Regions from separate parts of the Sporosarcina sp. P37 genome, predicted to be linked through region 3. Evidence: riboswitches for the same ligand, from Rfam matches in the RefSeq annotation. Region 3 holds a riboswitch; each other region holds the start of a gene.
What was found. Region 3 has a riboswitch for S-adenosylmethionine ahead of metK (methionine adenosyltransferase). Riboswitches for the same ligand answer to the same signal wherever they lie in the genome.

Region 1 (4,932 bases), 1.3 Mb from region 3:
CATTGTTGGTCTCGCGGCAGGAATTGTCGGGGCTGGCGGGGCTTTCATTATGGTGCCGGTCATGCTGGTGATCTTAAAGATCCCGACGCGCGTCACAATTGCCACGTCACTGGCCATTACGCTGCTGTCATCAGTCGGGTCTGCCAGCGGGAAGCTGTTCACGGGGCAGGTGCCGTATGGTCCCGCGCTAGTGATGATCGCCGCCAGTGTCATCGCTGCTCCAATCGGTGTGAAAGCGAGCCGCAAAGTTAACACGAAAGTACTGCAAAGCATCCTCGCAGTGTTGATTGTTATTTCTGCTGTGAAGATTTGGTGGGATATCTTTTAGTAGGGCTTATAATGAAAGTGCGAGCGCCGGAGCATGGGACAACACCCCTGCTCCGGTGCTTTTCTTTTTGTGCGTAATAACTGGATTACAGCAGTTGCCGTCATTGTTATAAGAGAAGCAAGACGTCATTGAAGTCACTGCGGCGCTGGCGGATGGCTACGCAATGAGCCAGACAGGGAAGGGCATCCTGTCAGTCTCATCACTTCGCCGACCGCTTGTAAGGCGCCTCCGTTTAGTTAGGGGGAATCACTTTGGCTTCTGGTTTTGGAAAGGTGATGGGCAAATGCTGTGCAGGCGGTTTTGGTTTTTGTGCATCATAACTGGGTTACACCAGTTGCCATCTTTGTAGCAGAAGAAGGGGAACGTCATTGAAGTCACTGCGGCGCTTGCGGATGGCTTCCGCAATGAGCCAGACAGGAAGTGCGCCTGTCAGTCTCATCGCTACGCCTACCGCTTGTAAGGCGCCTACGTTTAGTTAGGAGAAAGCGAAAAATGCCACGTCTTTTGCCAAAGCGTACATCAGTCATCTAGTAGTCGCTGAACTTCTTCTCTTTTAAAAGAGTACTTAGTTTGCTTCCACTAAGCAGTGCAGGCACAACTGCGGGGTCGGCCGAAGTCATGAGCCAGTTGGCGCGCTTTTTGCCAGCTGGCTCATGACGAAAGGCAATCCCCCACGTGCCTGCGCGGGTCCTAAGAGCGGACACTTACTAACTTCAATCCACGACAACGAGTCGAGCTACGATCCCAAAACAGAGACAGAACGGCATTGTACCCACTGCGGCGCTTGCGGATGGCTACGCAATGAGCCAGACAGGAAGATCGCCTGGCTGTCTCATCACTTCGCCGACCGCTTGTAAGGCGCCTTCGTTTAGTTAGGGGGAAGCAAAACATGACACGTCATTTGCCAAAGCATACGCTAGTCGTCTAGTAGTCACTGCACTTCTTCTCTTTTAAAAGAGTACTCGGTTTGCCTCCACTCAGCAGCGCAGGCACAACTGCAGGGTCGGCCGAAGTCATGAGACAACTGGCACGCACTATCGCCAGCTGGCTCATGACGAAAGGCAATCCCCCACGTGCCTGCGCGGGTCCTAAGAGCAGACACTTGCTGACTTCAATCCCCGACAACCGATCGAGCTACGACCACAAAACCAGAGACAGAACGGCATTGAACTCACTGCAGCGCTGGCGGATGGCTACGCAATGAGCCAGACAGGAAGATCGCCTGTCTGGCTCATCGCTACGCCTACCGCTTGTAAAGCGCCACCGTTCAGTGAGGGGGAAGCAGAATATGACACGTCTTTTGCCAAAGCATACGCCAGTCGGCAACCAGTCACTGCACTTCTTCTCTTATAAAAAAGTAACCTGGCTTGCTCCCACACAGCAGCGCAGGTACAACTGCGGGGTCGGCCGAAGTCAGGAGACAACTGGCACGCACTTCGCCAGCTGGCTCATGACGTAAGGCAATCCCCCACGTGCCTGCGCGGGTCCTAAGAGCAGACACTTGCTGACTTCAATCCCCGACAACCGATCGAGCTACGACCACAAAACTAGAGACAGAACGGCATTGAACTCACTGCGGCGCTGGCGGATGGCTACGCAATGAGCCAGACAGGAAGACCGCCTGGCTGTCTCATCACTTCGCCTACCGCTTGTAAGGCGCCTTCGTTCAGTTAGGGGAAGCAGAATATGACACTTCATTTGCCAAAGCAAACACCAGTCGGCAACGAGTCAATGCATTTCTTCTCTTTTAAACAACAACCTGGCTTGCTTCCACTCAGCAGCGCAGGCACAACTGCGGGGTCGGCCGAAGTCATGAGACAACTGGCGCGTTCTATCGCCAGCTGGCTCATGACGAAAGGCAATCCCCCACGTGCCTGCGCGGGTCCAAAAAGTGGACACTCACTAACTGCAAACCCCAACAAACAGTCGAGCAACGACCCAAACCAGTGCAAAAACAAACTACCCCCGGCAGAACACTTCCCCAGGAAACAAAGAACAGCATAACTCGCCTTGTCACTGGTCTAAAGAAAATAACGCTACTTTCTAAACATTCCATCAATAGTTCCTTGCAATAGCATCCGAATAGCTTTATACTATTTTTCAAGATGGAAAACGAATAGACGTACTCTTATCAAGAGCGGCGGAGGGATTAGGCCCTATGATGCCCGGCAACCGGCGAAAGCAAAGGTGCTACTTCCTACAAACTCCCAGCAGTTTGGAAGATAAGGAGAAATGAGCGAAAGCATAGCCCTCTTCTTATTACGGAAGAAGGGCTTTTTGTATACCCGGGAGTGCTGCGCGCGCCTTCCAACGCCTGCCGCAGCTGGATGCCCTCTTACGCTTTTCAGTGTCCAGCTTCAGAGGGCAGCTGCTCGGGGCGTTTCGGACTGACTGCAAAGGAGAAGAGCGCTCCTTTGAGTTCAGACCTCCAACGCCTGCCGCAGCTAAACGCCCTCTTACGCTTTTCGGTGTTCCATCAATACATGAAAAAGGGGAATGGTTATGACGAATTTACAGCCGGAAACGATATTATTACATGGAGGACAGAAGCCGGATCCTGACACAGGCTCACGTGCTTTGCCGATTCATCGTACGACCTCTTATGTATTCAAAGACACGGAACATGCACAGAATTTATTTGCTCTGAAAGAGGCGGGCAATATTTATACGCGTATCACTAATCCGACAGTGGCGGTATTTGAAGAGCGTGTGGCACAGCTTGAAGGCGGAACGGCAGCAGTGGCGCTGTCTTCGGGAATGGCGGCGATTGCTTTTTCCATTATGAATATTGCAGGAGCAGGCGATGAAATCGTTGCAGCAAGCAATCTGTACGGAGGTACATACAATTTATTCGTTGTCACATTACCGCGTTATGGTATTACAGTGAAGTTTGTAGATTCATCGGATCCGAAGAATTTTGAAGCAGCCATTACAGATAAAACGAAAGCGTTGTTCGCAGAAACGATCGGTAACCCGAGCCTGCAGGTCCTCGATGTAGAAGCGGTTGCGAACATCGCGCATGAGCACGGAATTCCATTGCTTGTGGATAATACGTTCCCCTCTCCTTATGGATCCAATCCAATAGAGTACGGGGCGGACGTAGTCATCCACTCGGCAACGAAATGGATTGGCGGACATGGTACAACAATCGGCGGCGTGGCGGTCGATGCAGGGAAATTTGACTGGACGCAAGGGAAGTTCCCAGGCTTCACGGAGCCAGATGAATCCTATCATGGCCTGCGCTACGGAATCGATACTGCGGCAGCTGCATTCGCGACAAAGCTGCGTGTGCAATTGCTGAGAGACTTCGGCCCATGTCTCGCGCCTGACAGTGCATTTAACTTGCTGCAAGGACTGGAGACGCTTCACTTGCGTGTGCCGCGCCACAATGAAAATGCGCAAAAGGTTGCTGCGTTCCTGAAAGATCATCCGGCAGTAGAATGGGTGACATATACAGGGCTTGAAGACCATCCGACAGCAGAACTGGCGAATAAGCACTTGAAGAATGGCTACGGTTCGATCATCATTTTTGGCATCAAAGGCGGCCGCGATGCAGGAAGACAAGTCATCGATAACGTGGAAATCTGGTCTCATGTCGCGAACGTAGGGGATGCAAAATCGTTAATCATTCATCCTGCTTCTACTACCCATCAGCAGCTGTCTGCAGAAGACTTGAAAAATTCCGGAGTCAGCGAAGAATTAATCCGCTTATCTGTCGGATTGGAATCGCCTGACGATATCATTGCAGATTTGAAACAAGCCATTGAAAAGGCAGTAAACTAACATAGAAAAGGAGCACCCTCGCATAAGCGGGGATGCTCCTTTTTTTACGGTCTGTGTATTCGTTTTCGCTCTTCTTTCAACGATTTTAGCAGTGAGGTGACCATCATAATAAGTATGATTGAGAATGGCAAGGCAGCGATAATAATGACGTTTTGCAGTGCATTCAATCCGCCTACGTACAATAAAATGATCGCGATGGAAGATTGAATGACTCCCCAGATAATCTTCAAATTATTTGGCGGCGTCAATGAGCCGTGAGACGACTGCATGCCAAGTACAAACGTGGCGGAGTCTGCTGATGTGATGAAAAACGAAATGATCAGCAAAACCGCAATTACTGAAATGACAAATGACCAGGGCAAACCGCTGAACATTTCAAAAATCGTCAGCTCGGCTGCGCTGGAAGCCAGATCGATAATACCGGCCTTCTGTGTTTCAATCGCCGTCGTTCCAAACGCGGAGAACCAAATTGCGCTCAATACGGTAGGCACAACCAGCACCCCGATCATGAACTCCCGAATGGTCCGGCCTTTTGATACGCGGGCAATGAACATACCGACAAATGGCGCCCAGGCGATCCACCAAGACCAATAGAATAACGTCCAGTCATTCAGCCATGAACGGTTTTCCGGCGTCAATGGCGCAGTACGGAAGCTCATACGGATCAGATGTTCCAAGTAACCTCCAATAGAATCAGTAAACATATTGAATATCAATAGTGTGGGGCCCAGCGCAATGACGAAAATTAACAGTGCCAGCGCCAGAACCATATTCGTATTGGATAAAATTTTGATTCCTTTACCAAGTCCGCTCCATGCGGA
Region 2 (4,932 bases), 480 kb from region 3:
GGCGGTTTTTCTATGTGCATTTTCCGCTCATAAAATTAACCGCGGGACCATACATTGGGGTATATTTTAAAATTCGTTGAAAAAGATTCTCAATTGCACTTGAAAATTGTTCTCAATGGGAGTATGCTAAAAGCAACGAATAACACGGAGAGACGATCGAGTCTTATAATTGAAAGGTCGGGATCTACTATGTATAAGATTGTTGCGTTGGCGGTACTGGCGGGAATTGGCTTAGGTGCGGCAGCAGGATTTTCATTTGGAAGCAAAGAACTGACAGGCATGGCGGCCGGACTCGCGGCGCTGGTGTTTATCGCAGCACCGGCGGCAGTAGTCTATGCAAGCGAAAAGAAAAAATGGCAGCAGGCGCATTAATCCATCACACGAAAACAACAGTCCGCACAGTCGATTCCATTCTGACTGTGCGGACTGTTTTATTTTACTTATTGTATCTTCACGCCTTCTGCAGCTTCCTTTGCAGCATAAAGGGCCTGTTTGACGTCAGCGATCAGGTCTTCCGCCTCTTCCACGCCGACAGAGAAACGCAGCAGACGGTCGTCTACGCCGCGGCGATTCCGTTCTTCAACCGGTATATCCATATGCGTTTGCGTAGTCGGATAGGTAATGAAGCTTTCCACTCCGCCCAAACTTTCAGCAAATGAAATTAACTTCATATTCTCCAGGAACGGACCGACCCACTCGCTGTTCTGTACACGGAACGACAGCATGCCGCCGACGCCTGCATACAGTACATCTGAAATGAGAGGTTCTTGTTCCAAATAGGAGACCATCGCTTTAGCATTGGCATCATGTTGTTTCATGCGCAAATGCAAAGTTTTCAGGCCGCGTACTACCAGCCAAGAATCAAATGGAGACAGTGTCGCTCCGATGGCGTTATGGCTAGTAAACAGTCGTTCACATAATTCTTCGCCTTTTGCCACGACAAGCCCCGCAAGCACATCATTGTGACCGCCGATATATTTAGTCGCGCTATGGATGACAATGTCTGCTCCTTCTTCAATCGGACGCTGGAAATAAGGGGTCAGAAATGTATTGTCAACGATGAGCAGCAGTCCGTGCTTTTTGGCGAGCTCTGCATAAGTGCTGATTGTAATATTTTGCATTAATGGATTCGTAGGCGTCTCCAGGAAAATAGCTCTTGTGCGTTCCGTGATAGCCTGCTCCACTTCTGAAACATTTTCAAATGACAGATAGTTTGTCGTGATGTTATACGTATTTTTGTATTGAGTAAACAGACGGTACGTACCGCCGTACAAGTCTTCAGGCGCAAGCAGTTCGTCCCCGGTTTTGAAAAGAGATAAGATGAGCTGAATGGCTGCCATACCGGAACTGCACGCGAATCCCTGATCTCCGGACTCCAAATCTGCGATTCCATCTTCAAGTACAGAACGTGTGGGATTTTTTGTTCTCGTGTAATCATACCCCGTAGATTTGCCGAGCCCGTCGTGATGGTAGGCTGTCGACATATAGATTGGCGGATTAACCGCCCCTGTTTTTTCGTCACTGTGATTGCCTAGTTGTACTAATCTCGTTTCTAATCCGCTGTTTGTCATGAATATCCATCCCTTCAGAAAAAAATAAAAGAGGACCTCTTCTTTTCGAATAGGCCCCCGAACATACAAGTGTATAGATTATTCTCATCTTCAAGGTGGACTCACCCTTGGAATTAGCACCGTGCCTGAGCTGGTTGCTGAGACTTCGCCGGGCCTATCCCTCCGTCTCTCTCGATAAGAATATTCACAATATAAGCAAAAGTGTTGACGAATTCATTCTATCATGTGTAAATAACGGATGCAAGTTTCCATTCAATCATCAATTGATGTCTTTTTATTTCAGTAAAATTATTGCTATACTGATAGACAATATGTATCGGTGAAGGAGGATTTTCATAATGGCTTGGGCGTATGTTGCATTAGCCGCTGTTGTAGAGATTTTCTGGGTTGTCGGTCTCCGATACTCGGAAACGGTCTGGCAATGGGCGGGAACGGGCGCAGCGATTATTTTCAGTTTTTACTTCATTATAAAAGCATGTGAAAAACTGCCTTCAGGAACTGTCTATGCAGTCTTTACAGGATCAGGAGCCGCAGCCATTCTGCTCGTTGATATATTTGTCTTCCATGCAGGGTTCACCTGGATTACGCTGTCTTTCATTGGATTAATTGTCATTGGGGTTGTCGGTATTAAAATGACGACAGATGAACATGGAGAGCAGAAGGGGGACGGCTGACAATGGCATGGGTTTATTTAATTATTGCCAGTCTTGGCGAAATTTTCGGTGTAATGAGCATCAATTATTACTTACAGAACCGCTCCGTAAAACGCCTGTTACTGATCGTCGGAATCTTTGGTTTTGGGTTTGTTTTTCTGTCATTGGCTATGCGGGAAATTCAGATGAGTACTGCTTACGCGGTATGGACAGGCTTAGGCGCAGCAGGTGCGGTGTTAATGGGGATATTGATTTTTAAGGAGCCGGCAAGTGGTAAGAGACTGTTCTTCTTATCACTCATTATTTTAGGTGCAGTAGGATTAAAATTATTCGGCTGAATGAAAGGCGGTGCTGATGATGATTTACTGGAACAGTTTTGATATAGAGCATGGCCTTGTTGCGCTTGCTGCAACTGAAAAGGGTGTCTGCTACATCGGTCTTGGAGAAGGCAGTGAAGAACGTATGAAAAACTGGCTGTCGAGGCAGTTTGGTGAAGCGGCAGTTATGCAGGATGCAGACAGATTATCGGATGCTGCAGCAGAAATCAGCAAGTACTTGTCCGGTGAAATCCGCCAATTTGTTTCACCGTTCGATAGCATCGGCACGTCATTTCAGCTTGCTGTTTGGGAAGTGCTGCGGGACATTCCCTATGGCGAAACTGCTGCCTATTCAGATATCGCAGAATCAATCGGACGTCCGGCTGCTGTCCGGGCCGTTGCATCGGCAATTGGAAAAAACCCTTTGTTGCTGATAGTTCCGTGTCACCGGGTCATTGGAAAAAACGGAAGTCTGTCCGGCTATCGTGATGGGCTCCAATGGAAAGAACGCTTACTTTGTCTGGAGAAGGAATTTGCAGGACTTTGTTGAACCGGCTGATACCGCAGTGCGTGCATCAGAGACCTCGTGCGGTTTCTGCGGACAGTGCGCGATGTCCGGGATAAATATATAAATTAAAAAAGAGCCATGGCGGGTTCTTTTTTATTTGTATCTGCCTGTCTGTCACAAATTTTTAGATGTTGTAACCTATCATTCAAATTATCGATTATAATGAATACTGGAGACAGGAGTGAATGACTTGCAATATAAGCAGATTAAGCCTAAAAAGATATATGAAGAAGTAGCAGATGCATTGGTTCATCTGATCCGGTCCGGAAAATTAAAGCCTGGAGATAAATTAGATTCTGTCCAGCAGCTGGCACAAAATTTCAATGTAGGAAGATCGGCTGTCCGGGAGGCCTTGACATCCTTACGGGCGATGGGCTTAATTGAAATGCGTCAGGGGGAAGGGACGTATGTATTGGAATTTTCATCAGACGGCCTGAAGTTCCCTCTTCATAGCGCGATGCTCATGAGCGAAGAAGATGTTTTTCATTTGCTTGGCGTCCGAAAAATATTAGAAGCAGGGGCTGCACACGCGGCGGCTGTTAATAGAACAGATGAGGATCTAGTAAAGATGGAAGAAGCTCTAGTTGAAATGAAACAACACGCAGGCGATATCGTCCTGGGTGAAAAAGCAGATTTAGATTTTCATTTTGCAGTTGCCCGTGCAAGCGGCAATCCGATCTTGGTCAGTCTGATGAATCACGTATCAGATTTAATGAGTGAATCCATGAGAGAAACGCGAAGAATTTGTCTGTATTCGAAGACTGCGGCCGCAGACCGTCTGCATGAAGAGCACGAAGCAATACTTACAGCCATCAAAAATCAATCGCCTGATGCTGCGGCACTGAATATGCAGGCACATTTACAAAATGTAGAATCAGTTTTATCCGAGTATATGCGCACGTTACATCCATAATCCGTTTCACCCGTTCTATATGCGGGTGATTTTTTTATCAGAAAATATAGTAAACGTCTGTTCATATGAAAAGATCTATAGTATGCTAGAAAATAATTAAGTCATCTGATGACCTGTTGACTAGAAAAATTCCCAAAATGAGGTGAATGAAAATGAAAGTAAGTTTATTTATTACTTGTCTGGTGGATATGTTTTATGCAGAGACCGGCAAAGACATGGCGGAAGTATTGGAGAAACAAGGTTGTGAACTGTCATTTCCTAAAGGCCAAGTCTGCTGCGGACAGCCGGCCTATAACAGCGGATATGTAGAAAGCTCAAAATCCGCTATGAAGAATATGATCAAGGCATTTGAAGGAGCTGACTATGTAGTGACCCCCTCCGGGTCCTGTGCCGCGATGTTTAAATTATATCCGGACGTATTTAAGGATGATCCGAAGTGGCTGCCGAGAGCGCAAGAGCTGGCAGACAAAACGTATGAGTTCACGCAATTTCTTGTCAATGTTCTGAAGACAGAAAATGTAGGAGCGAAACTGACAGGAAAAGCAACGTATCATCCATCCTGCCATATGACCCGATTACTTGGCGCAAAGGAAGAGCCGGGGAAATTGCTGGCGCAAGTGGAGGGACTCGAGATGATCCCGTTGCCGAACGCACATAATTGCTGCGGCTTTGGCGGAACATTCTCCGTTAAAATGGGCGACATTTCTGAACAGATGGTAGATGAGAAGGTGAACAGCGCCATCATGACGGAAGCAGATTATGTAATTGGTGCAGACTGCGGCTGCCTGATGAATATCGGAGGACGCGCTGAGCGTTCGGGTAAGCCGATCCGGGTCATGCATATCGCGCAAGTGCTGAACAGTCACGAATAAATCAGAAATGAGGTGATGCGAGATGGCTATGAAATTCA
Region 3 (4,932 bases):
TTTTTAAATTCAAATTTATCGATATACGCAGATATTATCACGTGTACAGCTGGTTCTCTTTTGATTCCATAAAAGCTAAAAGCAAATTCGCATACATTAGTATTTATGCCGGTCCGATTCTGATTAACGCCGCGGTGGCATTAGTGATTAACGCCCTGTTGGCAAATGACTTTTTTGAAGACTCCAAAACGTTCTGGAACCGTTTTATATTTTACGTTTTCTATTTTGTGCTGTTTGATGCCATTCCCATGAAGACCGTCAATGGCAAACCGAATAACGGCATGATTATTTATGAACTTCTGCGCTACGGGAAGCGAATAGATTATAATGAAGATCCAATTATTCCCGGTACTACAGAAGCAGAAGAAGAATATCAAAAAGAAGTGGAAAAGATGAAAGAAATTAAATGGAAAGAAGTCGAGGAAGAAGAAACCTTTTATACAGATAAGAAAGGATGAAGGTTCATGATAGTAAGAGAACATGATAAGTCATTCAGTCTGGTTGCACAGCATCATCACGGACAGCTGGCGGGGTATTTGATGCAAAACTTTCGAGAAGATATGTTTCCGGATGATAAATGGAAAAATTCTGTGCTGACTGCGATTACGAACCATGACATCGGCTGGCATTCATTTGATGAACAGCCTTTTTGGAATGATGCAAAGGATGTTCCGTTCGGCTTTACGGATTTCCCCCTCCTGCCGAAAATTCTGCTTTACCGCAGCGGTATTGACAGGGTGGAAAAAATTGATGCATATGCAGCTATGTTATGCAGTGTTCATTACGAACAGTTCATCGAAGGCAGTGGAGAAAAAGAAGCCAGAGAGTTTATACACGATGAACGCCTGCGCAGGGAGCGATTGTCCGAAAAGATAGAAGGATTTGATGCCGTTTTATTTGAAAAACATTTTGCATTGCTGCAGCTTGGCGATAATTTTTCTTTATACTGCTGCCTGAATGATCCGGGCGCCGATAAAATGAATGAACATCCGTTCTTTCAGCAGGGTATTCCATCGCCATTTATTTTCCCTTCACTGCCGAAGGAAAAGATCGGCATCCGCTATACTGATCCACATACAATTCGGATTGAAGAATTTCCGTTCCGTGAAACCTTTGACGTGAAAGTGAAACAAAAAACTGTTCTAAAAAAAGATATAGCGGATCAAGGTTTCCAATCTGCTTATGCTCATGCAATGTACGAAACGATTACATTGCGCATTGCAGCTGAAGACAAATAAAAAAATGCAGAAAGAGGAAATTGACTCCCCTTTCTGCATGAATCGATATTATTGTTCTACGCTGACTTGACCAGCCAGTTCTTTCAGTGCATCTACTTTATCAGTCTGCTCCCATGGCAATTCGATATCAGTGCGGCCAAAGTGGCCATATGCTGCTGTCTGCTTATAGATCGGACGACGAAGATCCAGCATTTTGATAATGCCTGCAGGACGGAGGTCGAACAGCTCACGGACGAACTCGACCAATTGTGTTTCAGACAGTTTACCTGTATCAAACGTATTGATGGAAATGGAAACCGGGCTTGCCACACCAATTGCATAAGCCAGCTGAACTTCACAGTGCTCTGCCAAGCCTGCTGCTACGATATTCTTTGCAACATAACGGGCTGCATAAGAAGCAGAACGGTCAACTTTTGTCGCGTCTTTACCAGAGAATGCACCGCCGCCGTGACGGGCATAACCGCCGTACGTATCCACGATAATCTTACGTCCAGTCAGACCGGAATCACCTTGAGGGCCGCCGACTACGAAGCTTCCTGTCGGGTTGATGAAGTATTTCGTCTGTTCATCGAGCAAGTTTTTAGGCACTACTGCATCGATGACTACTCTTTTTATATCCTTCTCGATTTGATCGAGCGTCGCTTCCGGGTGATGCTGAGTCGAAATAACAATGGTGTCGATGCGTACAGGATTATTATCTTTATCATACTCCACTGTCACCTGTGTTTTACCGTCAGGACGCAAATAAGGAATCAGTTCCTCTTTACGCGCTTCAGCCAATCGGCGTGCTAATTTATGTGAAAGACTGATTGGTAAAGGCATTAATTCCGGCGTTTCATTACAAGCATAACCGAACATCAGCCCCTGGTCACCCGCTCCGATTGCATCGAGCTCTTCATCTGACATCGAGCCTTCGCGTGCTTCCAGCGCCACATTGACACTTGCTGCAATTTCAGGTGATTGTTCATCAATGGATGTCAGCACAGCTGAAGTTTCATAATCAAAGCCGTATTTCGCACGCACATAGCCGATTTCCTTCACTGTATCACGAACGACTTTCGGGATATCTACATACGTTGATGTAGTGATTTCCCCCATTACTAATACGAGACCTGTAGTGATGCTCGTTTCACACGCTACACGTGCATTTGGATCTTCCAGCAAAATTGCATCCAGAATTGCATCTGAAATTTGGTCGCACATCTTGTCAGGATGGCCTTCTGTCACTGATTCTGATGTAAACAGTCGACGATTTGTCATGTATGTTTCCCCCTATTAAGCAACTTGATACGGTACTCTCATAAGTCCCTGGTAAAGTTCCACGCCTAGACGTCAAGCATATACCATAAGGATTCAGGGCCGGAAAATATAAAAAGCCCTTCACTCATATTCAATCCATGAGTAAAAGGCAAAATTTCACGCGCTGCACCTTTCACTCTTATCGTCCAAGGAATTAAACCTTGCTTCAGGTTTGGCACCTTCGCGCGAGACATACGTCTTTTGCAGGTTGCCGGGTTTCACAGGGCCTGTACCCTCCACCAACTCGGGATAAGAGTATCCGTTCATGTCACATCGTATTAAAAAGTTTGCATTTTGTCAAACTTTTTCCCCTGAATCACTTGAGTTTTCAATTAGTATAGATTATTATTCTTAATGTGTTATACTATTTACGAATTAGGATATTCTCATCTAAATAAAAATTAAACGACTACGCAAAGGACGGTATGTAAACATGATATCTGCAAAAATTGATGATAGTTTAAAAAGTCTTCTAAGTGGAAGCAACGTGACGATCCAAGCGTCTGTGGCAGAGTTGACAGAAAAAGCAGCAGCAAGAAATGAAGCACAGCTTTCAGCAGACGGTGCAGTCGCTGCGCGTACTGGTAAATATACAGGACGCTCTCCTAAGGACAAATTCATCGTAGAAGATGCAGTGTCTAAGGATAAAGTAGACTGGGGCAACGTTAACCGTCCGATTTCTGAAGAAGTCTTTGATTCATTATACACGAAAGTGATTGAACATTTAGGGAAAAAAGAAGAACTTTTCGTATTTAAAGGATTTGCGGGTGCAGATAAAGACTCCCAGCTGTCGATTCAAGTCATCAATGAACTGGCTTGGCAGAACTTGTTCGTTCACCAGCTGTTCATCCGTCCGACTGCCGAGGAATTGAAATCACACGAAGCACAATTCACTATTTTGGCTGCTCCTTCTTTTAAAGCAGATCCCAAAGTGGATGGAACAAATTCCGAGACATTTATCATTGTATCTCTTGAGAAGCGAATTGTCTTAATCGGCGGTACTGAATATGCGGGAGAAATGAAAAAGTCCATTTTCTCTGTTATGAACTTCTTGCTTCCTGAACAAGGAATTCTTTCTATGCACTGTTCAGCCAACGTTGGCGATGAAGGTGATGTAACATTGTTCTTCGGTCTTTCCGGAACAGGTAAAACTACACTTTCAGCAGACGCTAACCGCAAGCTGATCGGAGACGACGAGCACGGCTGGTCCGACAACGGCGTATTTAATATTGAAGGCGGCTGCTATGCGAAATGCATCAACCTCTCAGAAGAAAAAGAACCAGAAATCTTTGGCGCCATCCGTTTTGGTTCCGTATTGGAAAACGTAGTGCTGGATGAAGATACCCGCATTCCTGACTATGATGATAACGCGCTGACTGAAAACACACGTGCTGCATACCCTATCGAATATATCGATAATATTGTTACACCATCTGTTGCAGGTCACCCGAAAAACATCATCTTCTTGACTGCTGATGCTTCCGGCGTATTGCCTCCAATCTCGATTCTTACTAAGGAACAGGCTATGTACCACTTCCTGAGCGGCTTCACTTCCAAGCTTGCTGGAACTGAGCGTGGAATTACTACACCTGAACCAACATTCTCTACTTGCTTCGGTTCACCGTTCCTGCCGCTTCCTGCTGCGACATATGCAGAGATGCTTGGGAAGAAAATCGAAGAGCACGGCGCGAAAGTATTCCTGGTCAACACAGGCTGGACAGGCGGAATTTACGGTGTAGGTTCACGCATGAACTTAGGCTACACACGCACAATGGTGCGCGCTGCTATCGCCGGTAAATTGGATAATGTAGAAACGAAAAAGAACGAAATCTTCGGATTAAATATGCCTGTGGAAATCGAAGGCGTGCCAAACAATGTACTGCACCCTCGTTATGCATGGGAAGATCCGAATGAATACGATAAAGAAGCAAATCGCTTAGCCGATGCGTTCCGTGAGAACTTCAAGAAGTTCGACCACGTGTCAGAAGATATCGCAATCAAAGGCGGACCGCCAGTAAGAAACTAATACCATAATAAAAGAGGCTATCCATGAAGTCATCAGACCTTCATGCGATAGCCTCTTTTTGGCATGGATAACGGCTATGAACTCACTGCAGTGCTGGGGGCGAATGGCTGTGCAGCCTGCGTTCTGCTCCTTTGCATCATGAATGGATTACATAATCTGACGTCTTTGTGATAAGAGAAGCAAAACGGCATTGAACTCACTGCGGCGCTGGCGGATGGCTTCCGCAATGAGCCAGACAGGAAGTACGCCTGTCAGTCTCATCGCTACGCCTACCGCTTGTAAGGCGCCTTCGTTTAGTGAGCGGAAATCACTTTGGCTACTGATTTTTGAAATGTGACGAGCAAGTGCTGTGCAGATGGTTTTCTGCTT
Region 4 (4,932 bases), 830 kb from region 3:
TGTGCTAAAAACTGTTGAATCGATAAAGGTTCCTGGCCGGGGCTGAAAGAAAATGTTTGCGAATAAAATGCGCATTTATCACATAAATGCCGCTCTGTTATGCCGGTTGGCGTCTCTTGCTTAAACACGACAGTCGCAGGCCGTTCTTTACAATTTTCACAAAGCATGGTGATTCACCTCATTCTATCTCTTCATAAATTAATGTGATTAACATAGCGCGAAGGATACGCGAACGCAGTGCATCGCGTTCAGGCAGCATATAACGCAATGTGGAACGGCCGACAGCTGCGAGCATCAGCTTGGCTTCACGCTCTGTAATCACTTCTTCTTCTATTAAACGGATGATGACGTCTTCAGCCATGGTGGAGGAGGCTTCCGTCTCCAGGACTTCCAATGCCTGTTCAAGCAATTCTTTACGGGAGTTAGTCTGTACGCGGTATATCCGGATATAGCCGCCGCCTCCGCGCTTCGATTCCACCGCATAACCTCTTTCGACTGTAAAGCGGGTTTTGATTACGTAGTTAATCTGCGAAGGTACGCATTGGAACTTTTCAGCTATTTCATTTCGTTTAATTTCTATAGAAGCACTATCTTCCTTTTCGATAATGGACTTCAAATACCCTTCAATAATGTCAGAAATATTCCGCATCTCGTCACCTCGTTTCGCTCAATCTTCCAGTTGACTTTGACTATCTTTGACTTGATTGTATCGCAGGAAACCGGCTGGATGCAATTGATTTGTTTGTATGTATACCTCAAGAAGTTAAAAGTTAATCTGATGCTAGGTTGTCACTGTCGGCTGCTGATTATTCAATTTCACTCTAGACAAAATGCAAGAAGAGTACCGCAACGCCGCTGACAGATATTCCAGTCAACAGCAGCTGCCGCAGGGAATCGAGTACCCGCTCCTCCCTTCAGTCAAAAAAACTGTCGCCGGAAGCTGATTCCGGGACAGTTCTTTTCGTGCTATATAGTTACCGGTTCTTGCCGTAATGGTTCCAAGTCTACTTCAAAGCCCATGTCTTCGAGCATTTTTCGATCCTGATCGTTTTCCTGGCCTGCTGTTGTCAGGTAGTCACCGATGAAGATAGAGTTGGCGGCGTAGAGGCCGAGCGGCTGGAGACTCCGCAGGTTTACTTCACGTCCTCCAGATATGCGGATTTCTTTGCTAGGATTGATAAAGCGGAATAAGCAAAGGACTTTCAGGCAATAGCGCGGATCCAATTCAGATGTTCCTTCCAGCGGTGTCCCATCCACCGCGTGCAGAAAGTTTACAGGTATCGAATCGGCATCGAGCGCGCGAAGGCTGTGCGCCATGGATATCACATCCTGTTTTGTTTCACGCATACCGATAATTACGCCCGAACACGGAGAAATTCCTGCTTCTTTGGCATGTCCGACAGTATTTACGCGATCATCATATGTATGTGATGTCGTGATATTCTCATGATGTTCCGCGGACGTGTTTAAGTTGTGGTTATAGCGGTCAACTCCCGCTTCTTTCAGACGGACCGCCTGTTCAGGTTTTAAAATACCGAGACAAGCACAAACTGTCATCCCTTTGTGTTTTTCCTTGATCTGTCTGACGGAATCAATGACAATATCAAGTTCTTTTTCCCTCGGTCCGCGCCCGCTTGCCACGATACAATAGGTGCCCGCTTTATTGGCCGCGGCACGTTCTGCACCTTCAAGAATTTCTTCCGATTTCATCATGGCGTATTTCTCGACCGGCGCCTTAGAAACTATGGACTGCGCGCAGTAGCCGCAGTTCTCTGGACAAAGACCTGATTTCGTATTAATGATCATGTTTAACTTTACTTTGTTCCCAAAATAATGTGATCGAAGTGAGTAAGTCGCGTGCAGTAATAATAGCAGATCTTCGTCAGGGCTGTTTAATATTGCGAGCGCTTCCTCATCATTCAGCACGTGCCCCTCAAGAACTTTATTAGCCAATTGTTGATAATCCATTATAATGTACGCCTCACTTTCAAATGTTTTGAAATCCTGAATGCAAAGATACCTGCCAGCGCTGCCAGAAGAAGATCTTTCGGTAACGGCGGAACCATCCACAGCCAGGCTATTTTGTAGGTGAATACTTCCGGCGCAGCAGCCCACATTTTATAGGCCAAATACATCCAGTTCGTGCCCAGTATGTAATTGATTGCTGTTGCGACGTATGCTGCAATAATAAATGCAGGCAGTGAATGATTTTTCTCTACGATTTTTCCGGCTACATAGGCTATTAAAATGAACGTTACGATAAAACCAAATGTAGGACTCAAAATTTGGCCAAAGCCGCCCGAAAATTTAGCGAAAACCGGTGCGCCTGCCAGCCCGATTAACATATACACTGTCATGGACAGAGCGCCAAGAAGGCTGCCTAGTAATAAACCTGACAGGATGGCAAAAAACGTCTGCAAAGTGATGGGGACGCCTCCGACCACCAAAAACGGTACGAATGAAGTGATGTTCGCTCCAATCATCATCAAAGCTGCAAACATCCCGCTGTATACAATCGTCAGTGCACTGAATTTGCTCACGGGACGTCTTTCTGTTGCTGTTGTCATTATGACACCTCTTTTTTCTTTTAGTTACTAGTAAAATGATAATGGTTAACTCAATTTGTGTCAATAACATATTTTTATAGGTTGACATAAAACAAAGCAAAAAAAAAAGACCGCCAGCACAGCGCTGTCAGCCTTACTTTTTTTCGTCAATCTGTTCTTCTTTTTCTTTGCGGAATAAAATGGAGGAAAGCAGACCGCTGAATATAGCAGCTCCGATCGTAATGTACACCCGCATATCATAAGCAACTTCTTCGTAACTGTTGCCGAGCATAATCCAGGCAAGTGTGCCTACAAGAACAGCGATCGGAAAAGAGTATTTAAAAAACCGCATAATACCTCACCTTTTCAAGTTATTCTTTCAATTTTATCATATCTGCAGCAGTTTCTCTATGAAACGAACCATCTTTATGAACTTCACTAATCGTTCACTTGACGATGACCGACAAAGCCGCTATGATATGGTTAGAATTATCGAAATAATTTAATAAGATCGTATCTTATCAAGAGAAGCTGAGGGACTGGCCCGTCGACGCTTCAGCAACCAGCTATTTAGGCAAGGTGCTACTTCCAGCAGTATGGGATGGTGTCATACTGAAAAGATGAGAGGGAACTAGTCATTGAGATTACAAAGCCTTCTAATATACTTGAAGGCTTTTTTTAATTATAACGGTAAAGGGGAGACGGGATTATGTCATTGCTGGAGAAACTTCAAACAAATGTCCTCACTGCAGATGGGGCGATGGGAACCATTTTATATTCTTATGGAATTGATTATTGTTATGAAGAACTGAATATAGAAAAGCCCGAAATTATAGAAAAGATTCACCAGGATTATATTGAGGCAGGAGCAGATATCATTCAAACGAATACGTACAGTGCGAACGCTATTAAGCTGGCACGTTACGGGCTGGAGAACCGCGTAACAGATTACAATAAAGCAGCCATTCAAATTGCCAAGCGCGCAGCTGCACCAGGCGGACAGTTTGTTTTAGGGACGATCGGCGGTCTGCGCGGAATTCGCAAAAGCGATGCGACGTTGGACGAAATTAAGAAAGTCGTTCTTGAACAGGCAGATGCATTATTGACCGGTGATCCGGACGGTCTGCTGTTGGAGACGTACTATGATTTCGAGGAACTGTCTTCAGTTGTAACCACGTTGCGCGAGATTACAGATGTTCCATTGATTGCCCAAGTATCCATGCATGATCCCGGCGTTTTACAAAACGGACTTTCCTTGAATGATGCACTGCATCAGCTCGATTCACTCGGCGCTGAAATCGTAGGAGTCAACTGCCGCCTCGGTCCGTATCATACAATTCAGGCATTCGAAAACGTCACCTTGCCGGAAAAAGCATTTTTATCCGCTTATCCAAACGCCAGCCTGCTGGATGTTGAAGACGGGCGAATTGTGTATGAATCAGAAGCAGAGTATTTCGGCCGCGCCGCCGTGCTGCTGCGTGACCAGGGAGTTCGGCTGATCGGCGGATGCTGCGGTACAACGCCTAAACATATTAAAGCTGCCAAAACACGATTAGAAGGGCTGTCACCTGTTACTAAAAAAGTTGTACAGCCATCAAAACCGATTGTGATTCAGGAAGCCGGCCCTGTAAAGCATCAGCCGCTCCATGAAAAGGCTAAAACAGAACGGACAGTGATTGTGGAACTGGATACACCGCGCCACCTGGAGACTGAAGATTACATTAAAGGGGCGAACCTGCTGTATGATGCAGGCGTAGATGCAATTACGATGGCGGATAATTCACTGGCTTCCCCGCGGATCAGCAATATGGCGATGGGCTCTATTATAAAAATGCAGCATAATGTCCGTCCCCTTGTACACTTAACTTGCCGTGACCATAACTTAATCGGCCTGCAGTCACATTTAATGGGACTTGATGCTCTGGGCATACACGATATCCTGGCCGTTACAGGTGACCCGACAAAAGTTGGCGACTTCCCGGGCGCAACAAGCGTCTACGATGTATCAAGCATGGAATTGCTGCAGCTGATCAAGAAACTGAATGAAGGAATTTCATTCTCCGGTAAACCATTGCGGAAAAAAGCGAATTTCTCTATTTCAGCGGCCTTCAATCCGAACGTGCGCGTCGTTGAACGGGCCGTGCAGCGGCTGGAGAAGAAGATTGAAGCCGGTGCCGACTACTTCATTACGCAGCCAGTTTACACAAAAGAGAAAATCATCGAAGTATACGAGGCAACTAAACATTTGGATACACCAATATTCATTGGAATTATGCCATTGACGAATATACGGAATGCGGAATTCCTGCATCATGAAGTACCTGGAATTAAGCTGTCTGACGAAGTATTGGAAAGAATGCGCGAGTGCGGTGATGACCGGAAAAAA

Region 1: it holds a riboswitch for S-adenosylmethionine, as region 3 does, so the genes downstream of both, SporoP37_RS10655 (O-acetylhomoserine aminocarboxypropyltransferase/cysteine synthase family protein) here and metK (methionine adenosyltransferase) in region 3, are expected to answer to the same signal.
Region 2: it holds a riboswitch for S-adenosylmethionine, as region 3 does, so the genes downstream of both, SporoP37_RS06615 (methionine biosynthesis PLP-dependent protein) here and metK (methionine adenosyltransferase) in region 3, are expected to answer to the same signal.
Region 4: it holds a riboswitch for S-adenosylmethionine, as region 3 does, so the genes downstream of both, SporoP37_RS08505 (bifunctional homocysteine S-methyltransferase/methylenetetrahydrofolate reductase) here and metK (methionine adenosyltransferase) in region 3, are expected to answer to the same signal.

Annotation. Positions count from the first base shown of each region.
Region 1 is NZ_CP015349.1:2,061,830-2,066,761, forward strand. Features, by position in the region: gene SporoP37_RS10645 (sulfite exporter TauE/SafE family protein) at 1-328, shown strand, start outside; gene SporoP37_RS16950 (hypothetical protein) at 1,617-1,787, shown strand; SAM riboswitch class I at 2,454-2,557, shown strand; gene SporoP37_RS10655 (O-acetylhomoserine aminocarboxypropyltransferase/cysteine synthase family protein) at 2,831-4,111, shown strand; gene SporoP37_RS10660 (glycine betaine uptake BCCT transporter) at 4,156-4,932, opposite strand, start outside.
Region 2 is NZ_CP015349.1:1,263,683-1,268,614, reverse strand. Features, by position in the region: gene SporoP37_RS06620 (hypothetical protein) at 190-372, shown strand; gene SporoP37_RS06615 (methionine biosynthesis PLP-dependent protein) at 441-1,571, opposite strand; SAM riboswitch class I at 1,653-1,752, opposite strand; gene SporoP37_RS06610 (DMT family transporter) at 1,910-2,245, shown strand; gene SporoP37_RS06605 (DMT family transporter) at 2,248-2,562, shown strand; gene SporoP37_RS17650 (methylated-DNA--[protein]-cysteine S-methyltransferase) at 2,582-3,091, shown strand; gene SporoP37_RS06595 (FadR/GntR family transcriptional regulator) at 3,300-4,022, shown strand; gene SporoP37_RS06590 ((Fe-S)-binding protein) at 4,175-4,894, shown strand; gene SporoP37_RS06585 (LutB/LldF family L-lactate oxidation iron-sulfur protein) at 4,917-4,932, shown strand, end outside.
Region 3 is NZ_CP015349.1:784,979-789,910, forward strand. Features, by position in the region: gene SporoP37_RS04105 (hypothetical protein) at 1-458, shown strand, start outside; gene SporoP37_RS04110 (DUF3891 family protein) at 465-1,238, shown strand; gene metK (methionine adenosyltransferase) at 1,287-2,498, opposite strand; SAM riboswitch class I at 2,674-2,793, opposite strand; gene pckA (phosphoenolpyruvate carboxykinase (ATP)) at 2,971-4,563, shown strand; gene SporoP37_RS04125 (hypothetical protein) at 4,711-4,932, opposite strand, start outside.
Region 4 is NZ_CP015349.1:1,619,044-1,623,975, forward strand. Features, by position in the region: gene SporoP37_RS08480 (UvrB/UvrC motif-containing protein) at 1-167, opposite strand, end outside; gene SporoP37_RS08485 (CtsR family transcriptional regulator) at 179-649, opposite strand; gene bioB (biotin synthase BioB) at 967-1,968, opposite strand; gene SporoP37_RS08495 (biotin transporter BioY) at 1,968-2,567, opposite strand; gene SporoP37_RS08500 (hypothetical protein) at 2,701-2,898, opposite strand; SAM riboswitch class I at 3,062-3,173, shown strand; gene SporoP37_RS08505 (bifunctional homocysteine S-methyltransferase/methylenetetrahydrofolate reductase) at 3,256-4,932, shown strand, end outside.